DNA from 2 places in the Abiotrophia defectiva ATCC 49176 genome. Region 2 is predicted to be linked to the other one. Evidence: predicted binding sites of a transcription regulator. Region 2 holds the regulator's gene; the other holds the start of a gene.
The links. Region 2 encodes CtsR, which represses protease genes until heat stress. Its sites were predicted from a motif close to TTGGTCAAAAAAGGTCAAANA; they were not measured.

Region 1 (9,432 bases), 550 kb from region 2:
TATTATTGGGGCTAACCGAGCTAAAATGGCTAGCATCTTGGTCAAGCCAATCGCTCGCAACGACAACTTCTATACTTGGGCCAACCGGGCTATTGAACGACTTGCGCTTAAGTTAGTTGGCATTAAACGCAAAGGGGACTGGGGGGATCAACTTGACTGAGGAACACTACCAATGTATCGGCTGTGGGGCGACCATTCAGAGTCAGGATTCTGAACAGGCTGGTTATTTACCAGCGTCTGCCTTAGCTAAGGGCTTAGAAAAAGGGCAATTTTACTGCCAACGTTGCTTTAAGTTGCGCCACTACAATGAATTACAAGACCTGCAAATTCCTGACCAAGTCTTCCTAGACAAGCTCAGCGAAATTGCCCATGATGATGCCTTGATTATCAATGTCTTAGATATCTTCGATATCGAAGGCAGTCTAATCCATGGCTTGGCTCGTTTTATTGGCAACCAACCTTTTGTGGTTTTCGGGAATAAATTCGACTTACTACCTAAGGTGACCCGTCAGAATCGAGTCAAGCATTGGCTCAAAGGTATTCTGGCTGACAACGGCCTCTTTCCACAAGATATTATCCTTGGGAGCGCCCATAAGGGCCATACCCTAACCGAACTGCTCGAATTGATTGAAGCCAATATCCATGACCGTAATATTTATATCGTGGGTGTTACCAATGTGGGTAAGTCTACGCTGATTAATCAGCTTCTAGCCCATTATGGTGGAGAGGGGCAGATTATAACGACCTCCAATCATCCAGGTACGACTTTGGATATGATTCATATTCCCTTGACGCCTAATCACGCTATTATTGATACGCCAGGGATTATCCACCGAACCCAACTAGCCCATTATCTGTCTCGGGAGGCCATGCGTAAGCTTTTGCCAAGCAAGCCTTTCAAACCTATGACTTTCCAGCTTAATGCGGGTCAGACCATTTTCTTAGCGGGTGTTGGACGAGTTGATTTTGAAAAAGGGGAACGAACTTCCTTTACCTATTATGTCTCCAAGGATTGCTACCTACACCGCACCAAGTTGGACAAGGCGGATGCCTTCTATGCCCAACACAAAGGTGGCTTACTAAGCCCACCTAGCGAAGAAGAAGCTGCTGATTTCCCTGACCTAGTGGCTAAGGAATTAACCCTCAGTCAAGACCAAGATGTGGCCATCTCAGGTCTAGGTTGGTTCAGCGTGAATCGGCCTGTCCGTGTGACGGTTTGGGTACCCAAAGGGGTAGCAGTGACCGTTCGAGACGCTATTATTTAAGAAAGACAAGAGGAACAAGCAAGTGACATCACTTAACAAGAAACAAGTTAACCATCTTAAAAAGATTGCTCATCACGAAAAACCAATTTTTCAGATGGGCAAAGAAGGTCTAGGCCAAACTTTCCTTGATCAGGTGGATCAGGCCTTGACAAAGCGGGAACTAATTAAGTTTAAGGTCCTGCAGAATAGCGAAGAAGAAATTCGGGAAGTGACGGCAGAGATTGCCTATGCCCTCGATGCCCATGCGGTTCAGGTTATCGGCCACACAGGCGTGCTCTACCGACCTTCTCATATTGCTAAGTATCAGAAATTATCTGCTGATCTTAAGAAAATCAAGTAAGACCATGCCCATACTTGGGCTGACTTAAGCCAATCATTCAAAGAGGTGATCGCATGATGACACAAACGGAAACCCTAGGCAAGACCTTGACTAGCCTGGCTCAAGAAGTGCAGGTTCAGGGGCCTAAACGCATTGGCATACTGGGTGGGGCCTTTAACCCACCACATTTGGGCCATTTGCTACTAGCTGAGCAGGTGGGGAAGGAATTGGAATTAGACGAAGTCTGGTTCATGCCGGTAGCCAAGCGTCACTACGAGCAAGAGGGGACAGATGTGCCCGTCATTCATCGGCTCAAGATGGTACAACTGGCCATTCAGGATAATCCCTTCTTCAAAATTCAGCCTTATGAACTTTTGCACGGGGATAAGTTATTTACAGTCGATACCATGCGTTATTTCCGTCGCCTCTTCCCAGACGCTCAGTTCTATTACCTGATGGGAGCAGACCGAGCCCAGAAATTACATAAATGGCATCAGATTGAGCAATTGGCTGAGCTAGTCCAATTTGTGGCGCAAAAGCCAGTCGGGACGCCTATGCCCGAGACCGAGTGGCCGGTTGATTGGGTAGAAGCCCCAACCTTGCCTGTCAGTTCAACCGATATTCGTTTGCGGGTCTTCTGTGATCAAAGCATTCGCTATCAGGTGCCTGAGGCGGTGGCTGCTTACATTGATGCGCAAGGGCTCTACAAAACGGCCTTTGGTCGAGCATAGGGGGAGGCAGACATGACTTATTGGAATACCAATCGTCAGGCCTTCTTGGATGATTTGGCTCAACGTATCAAGCCCAAACGTTATCAGCACGTTCTGAGGGTGGAGCAGACGGCTATTGAATTGGCTGAACGCTATGGAGCGGATGTCGAAGCAGTCAGCATTGCAGCTTTAGCTCATGACTATGCCAAAGACTTGGACGTGGAGCAGGCGCGTGTTCTGGCTCAGACTTTTTGGCCGCAAGTGGATTTAAGTCAAGAGGGCAGCAACATTCTACATGGTCCTGCCGCAGCTCAAATACTTATGGACTGCTATGGTGTGACTGACCGTCGCATCCTAGAAGCGGTGGCTGGCCACACTGTGGGCTGGTATCAATTTGATTTAATCGGCAAGATTCTTTATCTAGCTGACTACATGGAACCAGGCCGCGATTTTCCAGGAGTTGAAGTAGCTCGGGAACTTGCTGCAACTGATTTGAACGTGGCATGCTGGTACAAAATGAAACGCACATTAACTTATTTAATTGAAAAGGAAAAAACTCTCTTTGATGGAGCGGTAGAAATCTACAACCGCTGGTGCCAAGAGGGAATTTAGGAGGAACCTATGACAAAAACAGCTTTAGAAATTTTAGAACTAGCCGTCCGGGCAGCCGATGACCGTTTAGCCCAAGACATTGTGGCCTTAGATGTGCGCAATGTGACCCCTATCGCTGACTACTTTGTAGTCACACATGCCCGTAACGATAAACAATTGGATGCCATTGTAGACTCCGTCGTAGAGGCAGCCCACAAGGAAGGTCTTGAAGTCAAGAACGTCGAAGGTAAAGACGGTGGTAAGTGGGTTCTGATTGACTTAGTAGAAGTTATTATCCATGTCTTCCATTACACTGAACGCGACCACTACAATTTAGAAAAATTATGGCGTGACGCGCCATTAGTGGATGTCAGCGCATGGGTTAGTGCTCAATGAGCGCCGGTAACTTCAGTCAAATAGCTCATGTCTACGACCACTTCAATGATTTAGAAATCTATGAGCGCTGGTTAGACTTTACATTGACCAGCCGGGATCAAGCGCCAGGCAAGGTTTTAGATGCTGCCTGTGGGACGGGCTGGTTCACTCAGCTTTTGGCCCCTTTCTGTGGCCAAATCTTAGGATTTGACTACGACCCGGCCATGATTAAGGTAGCCCAGGAAGAGCCAGGTAACAGTGAGAATTCTGCCTATCTGGTAGCAGATCTTTTGGACTTGAGTGCCTTAGACCAAGATTATGATCTCATCACATGTTATGCGGACTCTCTTTGTTTCTTGGCCGGTCCTGACCAGGTGGCTAAAGCCTTGAAAGAGTTATTTGGGCGATTGGCTCCAGGAGGGCAACTTTTGTTTGACGTTTGGACACCGCAACAAATTGAGAATTTTGATGGTTTTTCTTACTTTGATAGTGACGACCGCTATGCCTTATTGTGGGATAGTGAGTCGGACTTGGATCAATTAAGTGTCCAACACTATCTGACAGTCTTTGAACAAGTCGGGAGCCATTATCAAAGGACAGACGTCAACTTAGAAGAAAGAACCTATCCCTTAGCTTGGTACCAGTCAGCGCTGAGAGAAGCTGGCTTTAGCCAGGTAGAAGTACTAGTGGACTTCGGCCAGGCCTATTATCAGGAAGGGCAGACGGCTGACCGTTGGTTCTTCCGTGCTAGTAAGTAAAGAGTCAGGAAAGGAGGCTATACCATGGCCCTGATAGGAATTTTGGCGGAGTATAATCCCCTACATCGGGGTCATGCCTACCAACTGGACTGGGTCAAGCAACACTTTCCTCAGGACCAGATTCTGGTTTTGATGAGCGGTAATGTGGTCCAACGCGGTGAGTTTGCCATCATAGACAAATGGCATCGGGCTCAGGCTGCAGTAGCCGCGGGGGCTGATTTAGTGATTGAATTACCGACCCTGGCAAGTTTGCAGTCAGCGGATTACTTTGGTCGACATGGGATGGCTATCTTAGCCAAGTTAGGTGTGGAGCGGATTGTCTTTGGAACAGAAAGTGCCCAGATTGCTCAGCTTAAGGACTTCTTAGCTTGGGAAGCTCAGCATCAGGCTCATATCGACAAGGGCATTCAAGATGCGCTCAAGACTGGGTTAGCCTACCCGGCAGCCTATCAAGTGGCTATTCAGTCTCTGGCTGATTGGTCGGATCTAGCGCCTTGGCAGGCCAATCACCAGCTGGGGCTTCAGTATCTTAAGACACTCGCTCAGCTAGCCCCTGATTGTCAGGTCTTAGGCTTACCTCGCTTGCAGGAAACTGAAGATGGCCAGCCTATACTGAGTGGGTCTGCTATTCGCCAAGCCTTTCGCCAGGGCCAGGAAATAACGGCAGATTTAGCACCTGACCTCCAGGGCCAGCTTAGTCCTGAACTGGATGCACCTTGGTCAGCCTACTGGCCTTACCTGCGCTATCAGTTACTGACCCAACCGCCGGCTTCTCTAGAGCAAATAGCCGGTGTCAAAGAAGGTTTAGCCAATCGCCTTAAGTCTCAAGCTGAGATTAAGGAGAAATGGGAGGACTGGCGTCAAGCTATGATTTCCAAACGTTGGACTCAAGCTGCCATTCAGCGAGTTGCCATGGCCATTCTCTTGCAAATTCCTCAGACGGCAGTGACTGCCTTTAACCGGGAAACGACACCCCAAGCCTTCAGATTGTTAGATGCCTCTCAAGCGGGGCGACCTTGGCTGGGGGCTTGGCGTAAGCGAGAGGATTTAAGTGTCTTTAGCCAATATAAACCTGCTTATGAGAAGGATTATGGCTGGAATTTAGTTGCGGACGCAATCTACCAGTTACGCCCGGGAGGACAGATTCAGTCACAAGTCCAACCTAAACAAGTTCTCAGCTTTCTTTGACAAAAAAATTAGAAAGCTAGGCTGAAAAGGGGCCAGAAACGATTGACAGGACCCTAAAATTTAAGTATAATACAAGAGTCGTTTTAGAGGTGATATTAGATGAAATGGACCTTACGTAAAATTCGCGACCACAAGGAAGAGCTACTCCACTTCGATGTCGAATTGGATGTGGCGGCCAAGGTGCAAGCGATGGAACCGTCAATTCTCCATTTAACTCCCGTTCAAGTAACAGGTTATTTCGTTGCTCATGGACAGGAAATATTCTTGCATTGTACCGCAAGTACAGTGATGACATTGCCATCAACTCGCAGCTTAGAACCTGTGCCGGTTCATTTACAAGTTCCGATTGACGAACGCTATGTGATGCCGGAATATGATGCGAATGCCGATGAGTACGAGGAGACGACAATTGTGCTCGAACACGATTATATCGACCTCGAGTTAGCAGTCATCGATGCCTTACTATTGAATCTCCCAATGCGTGTCGTTGGTGAAGAGGAAGAGACGGCTGCATTACCAAGTGGCAAGGATTGGGCTGTGTTGACGGAGACGGATTATCTAGCAAGTCTAGAACGTCAGTCATCGGAAGCAGGGGACCCACGCTTTGCTAATCTAAGAGCTCTATTAAACGAAGCCAATGCGGATGAGTAATCTTATTCATTCCACAAATTTTTCAGGAGGTGTAAACCATGGCAGTACCAAAGAGAAGAACTTCAAAAGCACGTAAAAACAGACGTCGTACCCATTTCAAATTAGTTGTTCCAGGAATGAACCCTTGTCCTGAGTGTGGTGAATTACGTTTAAGTCACCGTGTATGCTCAAACTGTGGTTACTACGACGGCAAACAAGTCGTAGCCAAGGAAGCTTAATTATAGTAATGTTGAGGAAGTCATCCAATCGGATGGCTTTTTTCTTTTGCCCTTGTCGCTTGCCTAGCAGAGCTGATGTAGGAGCATCCTGCTTGACCTTTATTGACCAAAAGGGTATACTGAGACAGTAGTAATCGGCTCAGAGCCGAATCCGAAGGAGGAAAGGGAATGAACTTAATTCCTACAGTCATTGAACAATCGTCACGTGGCGAACGCGCCTACGATATTTATTCACGACTCTTAAAAGACCGTATTGTCATGTTATCCGGTCCTATTGATGATGCGGTGGCTAACAGTGTAATTGCCCAACTCTTATTCTTGGATGCCCAAGATCCTGACAAGGACATTTATCTCTATATTAATTCACCAGGTGGGAGTGTCTCTGCCGGTTTAGCTATCTTCGATACTATGAACTTCATCAATGCCGATGTACAAACTATCGTAATCGGGATGGCGGCTTCTATGGGGGCTTTCCTTCTAGCGGCAGGGGAAAAGGGCAAACGCTATGCCTTACCTAACGCAGAAGTGATGATTCACCAACCTTTGGGTGGAGCCCAAGGTCAAGCGACCGAAATTGAAATTGCCGCAAAGCATATTTTGAAGACTCGCGATACGCTTAACAAGATTTTGGCCGAACGTACTGGTCAAACCCTTAAGGTTATTGCCCGCGATACAGATCGCGACAACTACATGTCAGCTGAAGAGGCGGTTAAATATGGCCTGGTTGATGCCATCATGACCAATTCTAAGAATCTCAAAAAATAATTTCAAGCAGCGCTTGCCCATTAGGGCAGGCGCTATTTTGTATCTAGGTAGCTGCGTATAGGTTAGGGAAAAGCTAGAGAATTTTTTCGTATTTTCTTGACTTTAGGACTTGAAATTTGCTGAAAACAGGTGTAAGATAATGAAGTAAGCTATTTAAGCTTTACGGGGGTATAGCTCAGTTGGTAGAGCAAATGACTCTTAATCATTGGGTCTAGGGTTCGAGTCCCTATACCCCCATTTTACTCGCCTTTTGCTAGGCGAGTTTTTTTCTTTTTTCAGGCTGAGTTTAGTCTCAGTTTTTTACATTGTAATTCCCTACCATAACTGCTATAATCAAACTCAGTGAGGGGTCCCCTCATGGCAAAAAAACTGCCCAAAAGGAGTCAATAATTGTCGAAAAAATAACCCCTATGGGGGCAACAGGAGCAATGTAATGAATAAAACGCAATACAGCGTGGTTCTCAAAGGCGTTACTAAGTCTTATGATGACCAGCAAGTCTTAAAGTCGATTGATATGGAGCTTGAAAAAGGCAAGTTCTATACCTTATTAGGTCCCTCTGGCTGCGGTAAGACAACTATCTTACGAATTATCGCAGGCTTTTCTTCGGCCACTAGTGGTCAGGTTTATTTGGATGGTGAGCCGGTCACAGACGTGCCTGCCAATCAACGGAAGGTCAATACAGTCTTTCAAGACTATGCCCTCTTCCCTCATATGAATGTTTACGACAATATTGCCTTCGGTCTATCTGTTAAAAAGGTAGATAAGGCAACAATTAAGGAAAAGGTAACGGAAGCCCTCAAGATGGTCCGACTCTCAGGTTATGAGAATCGTGCAATCTCTGAAATGTCTGGGGGTCAGCGCCAACGTGTGGCTATCGCCCGTGCCTTGGTAAATGAGCCAGAAGTGCTCTTGCTAGATGAGCCTCTATCAGCTCTGGACTTGAAGTTACGTACCGATATGCAGTACGAATTGCGTGAACTGCAACGTCGACTAGGCATTACCTTCGTCTTCGTCACTCATGACCAGGAAGAAGCGCTTGCCATGTCCGACTGGATTTTTGTCATGAATAACGGGGAAATTATCCAATCAGGGACCCCAGTAGACATTTACGATGAACCAATTAACCACTATGTTGCCGACTTTATCGGTGAATCTAACATTGTGGATGCCCGCATGATTGAAGATTACCGCGTAGAATTTGTTGGTAAGGTCTTTGACTGTGAGGATGCTGGTATTCCAGCTGGTGAAATGGTTGAGATTGTTATCCGTCCCGAAGATATCGACGTAACCACGCCTGAAAAGGGCAAGCTGATTGCGACCGTCGATACCATGCTTTTCCGTGGCGTCTTCAACGAAGTCATCGCCTATGACGAAGATGGCAACGAGTGGATGATTCATACCACTAAGAAGGTGACCGCTGGGGCCAAAGTAGGTCTCTTCTTTGAACCAGATGCCATCCACGTAATGCGCTTCAATGAGTCGGAAGAAGATTTCGATGCCCGCCTAGAACAGTACGAAGACTAGGAGGGGGCCTATGAACCGCAAGTATAACCATCTCTATGCTATTCCTTATTATCTCTGGCTAGGTCTCTTCGTTATTTTACCCTTGGTCTTAGTTTTGGGTTCTTCCTTCTTTGATATTCATGGGAACTTTACCTTGGCCAACTATGCTGAGTATTTTTCTTCTATTAACTATATCAAGATGACTATGAACTCCTTTATCTATGCTGGGCTCTTGACCATAATTACGCTAGCTCTTAGCTATCCTATGGCCTATCTGCTTAGCAAAACAAAGCACCGTCAGCTCTGGATGCTTTTGGTCTTGCTGCCAACCTGGATTAACCTCTTGCTTAAGGCTTATGCCTTCATCGGCCTCTTGAGTCAGACTGGCTCAGTCAACCAATTCCTGACCTTTATGGGGATTGGACCTAAGCAGTTACTCTTTACCGATGCGGCCTTTCTCTTGGTAGCTGGTTATATCGAATTGCCATTTATGATTATGCCAATTTATAACTCTATTACGGAGATTCCACATTCCTTGATGGAAGCATCTTCAGACTTAGGGGCCTCAAAATGGGCGACCCTTCGTCGCGTTGTCTTCCCACTGTCTATGCCCGGCGTGCGTTCAGGGATTCAGGCGGTCTTTATTCCGTCCTTGTCCCTCTTCATGTTGACTCGTCTCATTGGTGGGAACCGGGTCATTACCTTGGGGACAGCCGTTGAACAACACTTCATGGTCACTCAGAACCGAGGCATGGGTTCCACCATTGGGGTCGTCCTCATGGTGCTCATGGTGCTAGTCATGTACTTAACCCGCGACCGTAAGGATAAGGGGGCTATGACTCATGAATAAGATTTTTAAGTTTTCTAACCTATATCTCTGGTTTATGTTCGCCGTTCTCTACTTGCCAATTTTCTATTTGATTTTCTACTCCTTTAATGCAGGAGGGGATATGAATAGTTTTACTGGCTTTACTTTAGACCACTATACCAAGGTCTTTGGCGATACCCGTCTTATGATTTTCATTCTCAACACCTTCATTTTAGCCCTCTTATCAGCCTTGTTGGCAACAGCCATTGGGACCTTAGGG
Region 2 (9,432 bases):
ATAATTTAGAAATTACCAGTCTCAAGGCCCAAAAGGGCTTAGCAATTGAAGCCTACTGCCAGCACCATGGGTTCACTAAGCATCAAGTCCTAACCATTGGCGATTCGGCCAACGACCGCTCTATGCTAGCCATGTTCCCTAATAGTTATGCCATGGCTAACGCTAGTCAAGCCATTAAAGACTTAGCAAGCTATGAGGCCCCTAGCAATGCAGAAGACGGGGTAGCCCATACTATTTATCAACTTTTATCTAAGTTAGGATAACTTATAACTAAGTGTCCTAAAAATTTAGCTAGCTAAGATGGACTAGCAAGTGAAGCCTATATTTTCATATTATCCTACTATAATAAATAAAGCGAAAGGACTAAGGCGCTGCTTAAGCGGCACTCAGTTCTTTCGCTTTTGTCTATTTTCGAGGCAAATTCTTTATTTACCTAGAAATCATTGCTGCATTCTCCTGTTTCCAGATAGTCCTTGAGGTTATTAAAGCTGGTTTCCACCATGTTCTCTACTGCCTCATCGGTGTAGCTCCCCATGTGAGGGGTTAATAAGACCTTAGGATAGAGGTCAACCAATTTCTTAACCGCAGAATCGCTAATGTCTTGACCACGCAGGTCCTTGAAGAAGAATTGGCTCTCGTTCTCTAAGACATCTAAGCCTGCCCCAGCCAAATGGCCAGATTCGATGGCTTCAATGATGGCATCCACATCCTGCAACTCACCGCGCGCAGTGTTGACCAGAATGGCCCCTGGCTTCATCTTGCTGATGAATTCCTTGGTGATGACCTTGCCATTAGCTGGAATGTAAGGTGCGTGAATGGAAATCACGTCTGACTTAGCTAAGAGCTCATCCAGCTCTACTTGGGTGCAGATATGATCTACTCCTTCTTTTGGAAAGGCGTCGTAAGCTAAGACATTCGCGCCCAAGCCCTTGAAGAGCGTTGCGGTCGTCAAGCCAATCCGGCCAATCCCAACCACACCAACAGTACAGTTACGGATTTCCTTAGAAAACATTTGCTCGTGGACACGAAAATCTTGCTGACTAGTTAAGTGAGTTGTATAGGCGACATTCCGCAAGAGGGTCATGGCCAAGGTCAAAGCTAATTCGGCAATCGCATTAGGTGAGTAAAAAGGGACGTGTGCTAACTTGAAGCCCAATTGCCTAGCATAGGCAAGATCGATATGGTCGACACCTACTGTCCGCGTCAGGACATATTCTACTCCTAATTTTTTGTAGATATCTAAGACCTCCTTTGTAGCCCAGCAGTTACCACGCAAAATAACGGCCTGACAACCTTGAGCTAACCAAGCCTCTTCCGGACCCTTTAGGTAGTTGGGCACACAAACTAATTCATAACCAAACTTTTGATTGGCTAGGTCAAACACGGGTCTCTCGACATCACGAACACCATATGCTAGTACTTTCATTATTACTTTTGCTCCTTGCGCTTACTTCTTGAACGAAGTGGGGGATTTAATATTCCTATTTTAGCACAATGGAAAGCCGATGTTGATTAATTTTCATGAAAATGGATAATTTTGTTTCGTAAATGTTCGTAATCTCCTTGCCAAGACAAAAAACGCTCAAGGCCGGCCCTTTAGAAGGCTGGCTTGAGCGTTCATTTTTTATTAATTAGTCAGCTTGTTCATCCGCTTGCTTGGCTTGCTCTTTGCGCAACTTATTGCGCTTGCGGAGGCCTTGGAAGAAGGTCTTGAGCTTGTCGCTACACTGGGCTTCCAAAACTCCTCTAATCACTTGCGGTTGATGGTTGAAGCGGCTGTCTTCCAAGAGATTCATGAGGCTGCCGGCGCAGCCACCCTTGGGGTCACTAGCCCCGTAGACCACCTGATCCACCCGTGATAAGACTAGGGCGCCCGCACACATAGGGCAAGGTTCCAAGGTCACATAGAGGGTACAGCCCTCTAAGCGCCAGGCGCCTAGGGCTTGGTTGGCGGCTTCAATGGCCAGGAGTTCGGCGTGGGCCGTAGCCTGGTGGTTGACCTCCCGCAGATTGTAGGCTGAAGCCAGGAGGACGCCATCCTTAACTAAGAGGGCGCCAATGGGCACTTCGCCTAGGGCTTGGGCCTGGTCGGCCAGTTCTAGGGCCTGCTGCATCCAATATTCGTGCTGGGCCAAGTCGGTGGGCGCCAGTTGGCTTGCATCCATCATGGCCTCACCCCTTATGTTCCAGAGCCAGGTAGCTGACAATCAGATCCGTCAGATGTTGCAGGTTAAGCCCTGTCTCCTTGGTGTATTTGCTGAGGCGATAGGTCAAGGTATTACGATGAATATAGAGTTCATCGGCTGCCTGACTCAGGTTGCCCTGATGTTCAAAGAGGGCTCGCACCGTCGCCGCATAGTCTGGGTTGTGCTTGAGGACATCGTGCAGTCGATCCATAAAGGCATACTGCTTGGTCACTTCGCGCCCTACTAGGCGTAAGAGGACTGAGGTCAAGGGCACAATCTCTGGCTCCATAATCTGAGACAGAATACTGTGAACCAGACGCCGCTCATCTTGGAAATGGGCCACATAATCCTGATCCAACTTGGCTACTAGGCCGACGCAGCCCCGGGTCACCGTCTCAAAGTCAATGTCCAAGGTCTTAATAATGTCCACCAAGGCGCCAACGTGTTCCATACCCCGAAGGCAGACTAGCCAGCGATTGGCTTCATCCGGAATGACCACTTCAATGGCTTCCAGAGAATCTTCCAGGGTCTGCTGCCACAAGACAGGGTCGAAGGTCTCTGACTTGGCCTGCATAATCAAATAGATACAGACCAGACTGCCCCGCATTTGGCCTTCCAGTGGCTGACCTTCTAGGAGAAAGGCCCGCCAGGCCTGTTGATGTGGCGCTAAATCCACGACCGGCACCTGGGGGGTGGCCTTGGCCAAGCTCATCATAAGCAAGAGTTCTTCTTCCTTGCTAGTCAGGTCAGCCTGAGGAATGGCTAGGCCTTGATCCCCCAATTGGACAATCAGATAGCCGGGCAGCACCGCATCCGGTGCGACTGCTTGGGCCTGGGGATAGAGTCTTTGCAGTTGTTCAAACATGGGCTAGCTCCTGTCTTAGATTATTTAGGCTTTGGCTTTGGGCTTAGCTTTGGCCTTGCTTGAGCCAGCCTCATGGTCCTTGGCGGCAATATTGATCTTACCGGACCGGCCGCCAATGGTCACCGAGTCCCCGGTGACAATGCTGCCGCTAAGCAACAACTCACTGAGTTGGTCCTCAATTTGTTTTTGAATCGCGCGACGAATTGGACGCGCCCCGTATTCTGGGTCGAAGCCGGCTTCGGCGATAATGTCCACCGCGGTGTCGGTCACCCGAGCCTTGATGGCCAGTTCGCCTAGGCGCTTGATAATATCCTTAGTATGGAGCTTCACGATTTGGCGAATTTCTTCCTTAGTTAAGGAGTGGAAGACCACCGTTTCGTCAATCCGGTTGAGTAATTCCGGACGGAAAGAACGCTTGAGCTCTTCACGAATACGTTTTTCCATGGCCAGGTGGTCAGCGGTAAACTGCTTAGCCCCAAAACCGACGGATTTCTCATCCCGCAGGGCGGTTGCCCCTAGGTTAGAAGTCATGATAATGATGGTGTTGCGGAAATCGACTTGGCGGCCCTTGGAGTCAGTCAAATGTCCGTCGTCAAAGACTTGGAGCAGGATGTTAAAGACATCTGGGTGGGCCTTCTCGATTTCGTCCAGGAGAATGACAGAGTAAGGTTTTTGGCGCACCTTCTCGGTCAACTGGCCGCTTTCTTCATGGCCTACATAGCCTGGAGGCGAACCAATCAGGCGAGACACGGTGTGTTTCTCCATGTACTCGGACATGTCGACCCGAATCATATTGTCTTGGGAACCAAACATGGCTTGGGCCAAGGCCTTGGCCAATTCGGTCTTACCAACCCCGGTTGGTCCCAAGAAGAGGAAGGAACCAATTGGACGGCCTGGCGCCTTGAGGCCAGAACGAGCCCGGCGAATAGCGCGTGACACAGCGGACACGGCTTCCTCTTGGCCAATAACTCGTTGATGAAGCTCCCGCTCTAGGTTAACCAGACGTTGGCTTTCCTTCATGGCCATTTGGGTCACTGGGATGCCAGTTGACAGGGCCACGACTTGAGCCACTTGTTCTTCATCTACGACTAAATGTACTGGCTGGCCGGCCTGAGCCTGGGCTTTCTTGCGAGCCCGGGCTAGGCGTTTTTCCAGTTTTTGTTCGGCTTCGCGAAGGCTAGCTGCCTCTGGGAAGTTGCGGGCTAGCACGGCTTCTTCCTTATCTGACTGCAACTTGGCCATTTCCTTCTCGAGGGCGAAAAGGGGATCATGAGAGACGGCTTCTTCAATCCGAACCTTAGCGGCCGCTTCATCGATTAAATCGATGGCCTTATCAGGCAAGGAGCGTGACGTAATGTAGCGGACACTAAGTTTGACCGCCGCCTCAATGGCTTGGTCAGTAATGGTCACGACGTGGTGAACTTCATACTGGGTCTTGAGCCCTTGCAGAATCTGGATGGTTTCTTCAGGGGTTGGCTCGTCCACTTGCACCTTAGAGAAACGACGTTCCAAGGCCGCGTCTTTTTCAATGTATTTCTGGTATTCACTCAGGGTCGTCGCCCCAATGACTTGGATTTCACCCCGTGCCAGGGCTGGCTTGAGGATGTTGGCTGCATCAATAGCCCCTTCAGAGCCACCGGCCCCAATCAGGGTATGGAGCTCATCAATGAAGAGAATAACTTGGCCGTCGGCCATGACCTCTTCCACAATGCGCTTCATGCGCTCTTCGAACTCCCCCCGGTACTTGGTCCCAGCCACCAGGCTCCCCATATCTAACATCATGAGGCGTTTCTTGGCAATATCGGCCGGCACGTCGCCTGACACGATGTGTTGGGCTAGGCCTTCTGCCAAGGCCGTCTTACCTACCCCAGGGTCCCCGACTAGGACAGGGTTATTCTTCTTACGACGGCTGATGATTTGCAGCATGCGTTGGACTTCCTTCTCGCGGCCCACCACTGGGTCCATCTGGCCTTGCTTGGCCATTTGAGTCAGGTTGCGGGCAAAGGAGTCCAAGGTTGGCGTCTTGCTTGGCGCAGTCTCGCTGGCTTTCTGGGTCCGCGCTTGAGGCTTGCTTTGGCCTATTGGCATCTTATCAATGCCGATAGCTTGGTAGACGGCTTTTTTAAGGGCGTCTAAGTCGACGTCTAGATTGCGTAAGATTAAGGTCGCCAGGATTTCTTGTGGCAGCATGGCTAATAGGAGGTGCTCAGTCCCAATTTGGCGTGCGCCCAAGCGCTTAGCTGTATTGGAGGCATCCATGATATTTTTCTTGGCGCGCGGCGAATAAGGTAGGGTGACTTCCCCCCGCGGCATAGGCGCCTCTACATCGCCGTGGATGGCCCGCAACTCGTTGAGAATTAGTTCCGGGGTCACGCCAAATTCACGGAGAATGACGCCGGCAATCCCACGTTCTTCGCGGGCTAGACCAATCAAGATATGCTCGGTCCCAATAGCTGAATGGCGCAATTGGTAGGTAGCCTCAGCCGCCATGATCATGACTTGATGGGCGCTCTCGGTAAATAGTTCTTCAAACATCGCGTCTTCACTCCTTTTCTTAATAGCTGTATTTGAGTTGTTGCAAAAAGGTCTTGAGCAATTGGGCGCGAGCCGCCTGTTCCTGCTCACTGATTTGATGAAGGACGGATTTTTCAATCACGGACAGGATTAAGGTCCCCTCGCGGTTGGTAATCAGGCCCTTGCCAATCAAATTCTCAATCATATGAATGCCGTTGCGTTGGCTAATCTTATCGCCCACTAATTCTATCAGCTGATCAATCAGGGCTGCCTCGTCGGCCAATTCAATCTTGAGAATGCGGATATAGCCACCACCACCCCGCTTACTTTCGACCAGGTAGCCGTGCTCCTGGGTAAAGCGGGTCTTAATGACATAGTTAATTTGTGACGGGACACAGTCGAAGTGCTCCGCGATGTCACTACGTTTGATTTCGACATGCTCTTGGTGCTTGAGGAATTCCTTCAGGTAGGCCTCAATGATGTCGGTCATATTGCGGCTTGACATGTTACCCCTCCTTACATTGACTTTCTTTGACTATTGTACACCAAATCAGACCTTTTGCCAACCTAATTGCTTGACCTAGGGCTAAAGAAAAAGGAGCCTGAGGCCCCTTTTATATAAATGATTATATATTTGCTTTTTCATAAGTGGCCGGGGCCAAATCCCGGTCTGACAGGCTTTTTCCGGCAAAAGACGAACGTTTCCGGCTTATTTTTGACTTTTTCTGTTCGCGACTCCCAAAAAGCCAGAATTTTTGCCCTCTCAAACCCTATTTAATAGTGTAACTATTAAATAGGCTTAAGCCTCTTGGGACAGGTAGGCCACCAAGGCATCCAAGTCGCTACCCAGCTGCTGATCCAGCAGCTGGTGACGGGCCAAGGCCTCATAACCATCCCGGCCTCGTCCTAAGAAGTCGTTGGTCACCAGCTGATAAGTGGCCTCAGGGTCCAGTCCCTTGACTGCCTCTTCAAGCTCTAAGGGCTGGCCTTGACTGTCAATCATACGAGGATAGTGGCCGGATTCCAGCGCCTCCTTGAGGTCGGCCCCCGTCACTTCCAGGACCCAGAGCTGGCAGCCAAAGGGCAGAATGGCCAGGGCCTCCTCATAGGTCACCGGCCCCTGATCCAGACTGGCGCGGACGCCTCGCCCATTAATGAGGCTAAAGTCCACTTGCCAGCCCTTAGCCCGAGCAGCTGCCGCATAGGCCCGGCAGACCAATTGGCTGAGATTGGTATGGCCCTGACTCAGGGCCTCCCGACTGCCATCCAGGGCCTGGCGACTTTGGCCAATGACTTGGCTAATTCGCGCCTGGGCCTGGCTTTGCCAGATTTTGAGTTCCTTGGCTACCGGACGGGCAACCTTGGCATAATGACTTAAATCATGTAGTTGGTAGTGGCCTAGCTGGTGGCTGCCATCCGGATGGAGCCAGAGACTGAGTTCGCCCAGCAGACGACCATAGTAGCCAGCCTGCACCACCAAGGTCTGGCCTACTAGGGCGGGTTGCTCTGTCACCGTATGGGTATGGCCTCCGATGATGGCGGCAAAGTCTGGCACTTCTTGGGCCAAAGCCAGGTCCGTCTCATAACCCAGATGGCTTAAGAGAACAAAGTGGCTTGCCCCAGCCTGACGGGCCAAGGCCAGATTCCGTTCTAAGGCCAGACGAGGCTCTTCAAAGCCAATCAGCTCCCCTGGCGAAGAATTATCCAAGGTTTCCAGGGTTGTGGCTGCTAGGATAGCCAGTCGGACACCGTCCGCCAGGTCATAGAGGCGGTAAGGCGCCACTTGTTGCGCCGCCAAATCAGCCAAAGCCGGCTCCCGGCTAAAGTCCAGGTTACTGGACACAAAGGGCACCCTAGCTTGGGCCAGATAGGAGGCCAAAAAGCTAGGTCCCATATCAAATTCATGGTTGCCAAAAGTGACCGCATCATAACCCAACTGGTTCAAGAGGGCAATTTCCGCCTGGCCGGCGAAGAGCTGGAAGTAAGGGCCACCCACAAAGAGGTCCCCAGCCCCCAGCAACAAGCTGGCTTGATACTGTGCTCGCAGGCCTTTAATCAGATGGGCGCGCTGGCTAAATAAATCCAGATAGGAATGGGTGTCATTGGTATGGAGTATGCCGAGTTTTACAGCTTGCATGAATCAATCGCTTCTTTCTGCCTAGGCCTGCTCTTGTTGGGCGGCCTGGCGTTTGAGTAAGGTCTCGAAGAGGAGGGTTCCGGCCAGGTTGAGCATGAGCCGGGACCGAATCTTCTTGCGCGCCTTAGGCGCATCATAAATCTGAATCAGTTGATCACTGAGTTTGGCCAAAGGATGATGGGTCAGGCTGGTAATGGCCACAATATGGGTCCCCTTTTGGCGAGCCTTAAGCAAGGTCTCATTGACCGTCTTGTTGGCCCCGCCTAGGGAGAAGACCACGATGACATCTTCTTTGGTGGCAATATCAGGAATGCGTTCAATACTATACTGTTCGAAGAAGTCATTGGCCCAGACATCAATGAGCTTGAGCTTACGGTTAAAGTCAGACATGGGCATATAGCTAGACCCAATCCCCACGCAGAAGACCCGACGCGCCGCCAAGACCCGATCGGCCACCGACTCGAAATCGGCCTGGGCTAATAGGGCCATGGTCCGTTGGAACTCGTCCGTCAATTGGGCCTTCATCAAGTCAAAGTGACTGGCCTCCAGATGATGGGACTCCTGATTGGACTCCTTACTACGGCGCAGGTCATACTTGAGTTCATTGAAGGTAGCATAGCCTAACTTCTTGCCTGCCCGCACAATAGTCGAAGCTGATAAATGCAGGGCCGCCCCAATAGACTTAAGGGTCTGGGCCTCGATATTGTCCTGCTTCATGAGATAGTCGATGACTTCCTGTTCATAGACCGATAATTCTTCATAGTGAGCCTTTAGATTGACGAAAAACATGTCATCCCTCCTGATCCCCTAAGGGTTTACATTTCTATTGTACCACAGCGGGGAGCCACCACAAAATTTAGAGGTAATTTTACCTCTTGGAGTCAATTTTATCTTCCTTGGGAACTTTTTAGCACATTTTACTAAAGCGTTTGCTTTTTTGCTAGAATAGACTTATCAAATTATGAAGGAGCGACTAGCAATGAGTCAAAAAAACAAATTTGTTTATGCCTTTGAGCAGTTTGGCCGATCCTTCCTCTTACCTGTTTCGGTCTTGCCAGGGGCCGGGATTATTAAGGGGATTGGGACTGCCTTTTCTAACTCAGATACCTTGAAGATGTTCCCTGTTCTTCAGAACCAAATCTTCCAATTCATTATGAAATTCTTTATTACTTTAGGGGACACAGCCTTCAACAACCTACCTATTATCTTCGCTGTCGGCGTCGCCGTTGGTTTAGCCAAACGCGAAAAAGGTTCTGCTGCCCTATCTGGGGTACTCGGTTTTATCGTCTTACACTCCGTCCTCAACTTCCTCCTAGTCCAAAGCCATCGCTTGGTGGACACCAGCAAGTTATCCAGCGCTGAAGCTAAACTAGCTATGGCTAATGCCATGCAGACTAAGGTCATGGGGATTCAAACCCTGGACCTCAGCGTCTTCGGGGGGATTATCGTCGGGGTCGTGGTCTTCTTCGTTCACCGTTGGGCGGTTAAGAAACAATTACCTGCCCTAATCGGCTTCTTCAGTGGCCCACGTTTCGTACCGATTGTAACCATCGTTGCCATGGCCTTTGTCTCTGTTATCCTCTTCTTTATCTGGCCACCAATCCAACAAGGGATTTCGATTTTGTCCGTCTTCATCCTCAAATCTGGTCCGCTAGGTACCTTCCTCTACGGGCTAGTTGAACGGGCACTCCTACCATTTGGTCTCCACCACGGGCTTAACTGGCCAGTAC

Region 1: clpP (ATP-dependent Clp endopeptidase proteolytic subunit ClpP) is a predicted target of CtsR. The motif match lies at 6,165-6,185, and genes of this name have one in related genera.

The regions. Positions count from the first base shown of each region.
Region 1 covers NZ_CP146287.1:1,556,239-1,565,670, reverse strand. Annotated here, with positions in the region: gene V7R82_RS07305 (YqeG family HAD IIIA-type phosphatase) at 1-160, shown strand, start outside; gene yqeH (ribosome biogenesis GTPase YqeH) at 153-1,265, shown strand; gene yhbY (ribosome assembly RNA-binding protein YhbY) at 1,288-1,605, shown strand; gene nadD (nicotinate-nucleotide adenylyltransferase) at 1,659-2,315, shown strand; gene yqeK (bis(5'-nucleosyl)-tetraphosphatase (symmetrical) YqeK) at 2,328-2,906, shown strand; gene rsfS (ribosome silencing factor) at 2,916-3,281, shown strand; gene V7R82_RS07275 (class I SAM-dependent methyltransferase) at 3,278-4,018, shown strand; gene V7R82_RS07270 (nucleotidyltransferase family protein) at 4,043-5,206, shown strand; gene V7R82_RS07265 (YceD family protein) at 5,306-5,857, shown strand; gene rpmF (50S ribosomal protein L32) at 5,896-6,075, shown strand; gene clpP (ATP-dependent Clp endopeptidase proteolytic subunit ClpP) at 6,244-6,840, shown strand; tRNA gene V7R82_RS07250 (tRNA-Lys) at 7,005-7,077, shown strand; gene V7R82_RS07245 (ABC transporter ATP-binding protein) at 7,274-8,365, shown strand; gene V7R82_RS07240 (ABC transporter permease) at 8,376-9,194, shown strand; gene V7R82_RS07235 (ABC transporter permease) at 9,187-9,432, shown strand, end outside.
Region 2 covers NZ_CP146287.1:62,959-72,390, reverse strand. Annotated here, with positions in the region: gene V7R82_RS00355 (HAD family hydrolase) at 1-263, shown strand, start outside; gene V7R82_RS00350 (2-hydroxyacid dehydrogenase) at 434-1,426, opposite strand; gene tadA (tRNA adenosine(34) deaminase TadA) at 1,632-2,168, opposite strand; gene V7R82_RS00340 (PucR family transcriptional regulator) at 2,173-3,051, opposite strand; gene V7R82_RS00335 (ATP-dependent Clp protease ATP-binding subunit) at 3,076-5,586, opposite strand; gene V7R82_RS00330 (CtsR family transcriptional regulator) at 5,606-6,070, opposite strand; gene V7R82_RS00325 (bifunctional UDP-sugar hydrolase/5'-nucleotidase) at 6,365-7,702, opposite strand; gene V7R82_RS00320 (MurR/RpiR family transcriptional regulator) at 7,724-8,491, opposite strand; gene V7R82_RS00315 (PTS transporter subunit EIIC) at 8,682-9,432, shown strand, end outside.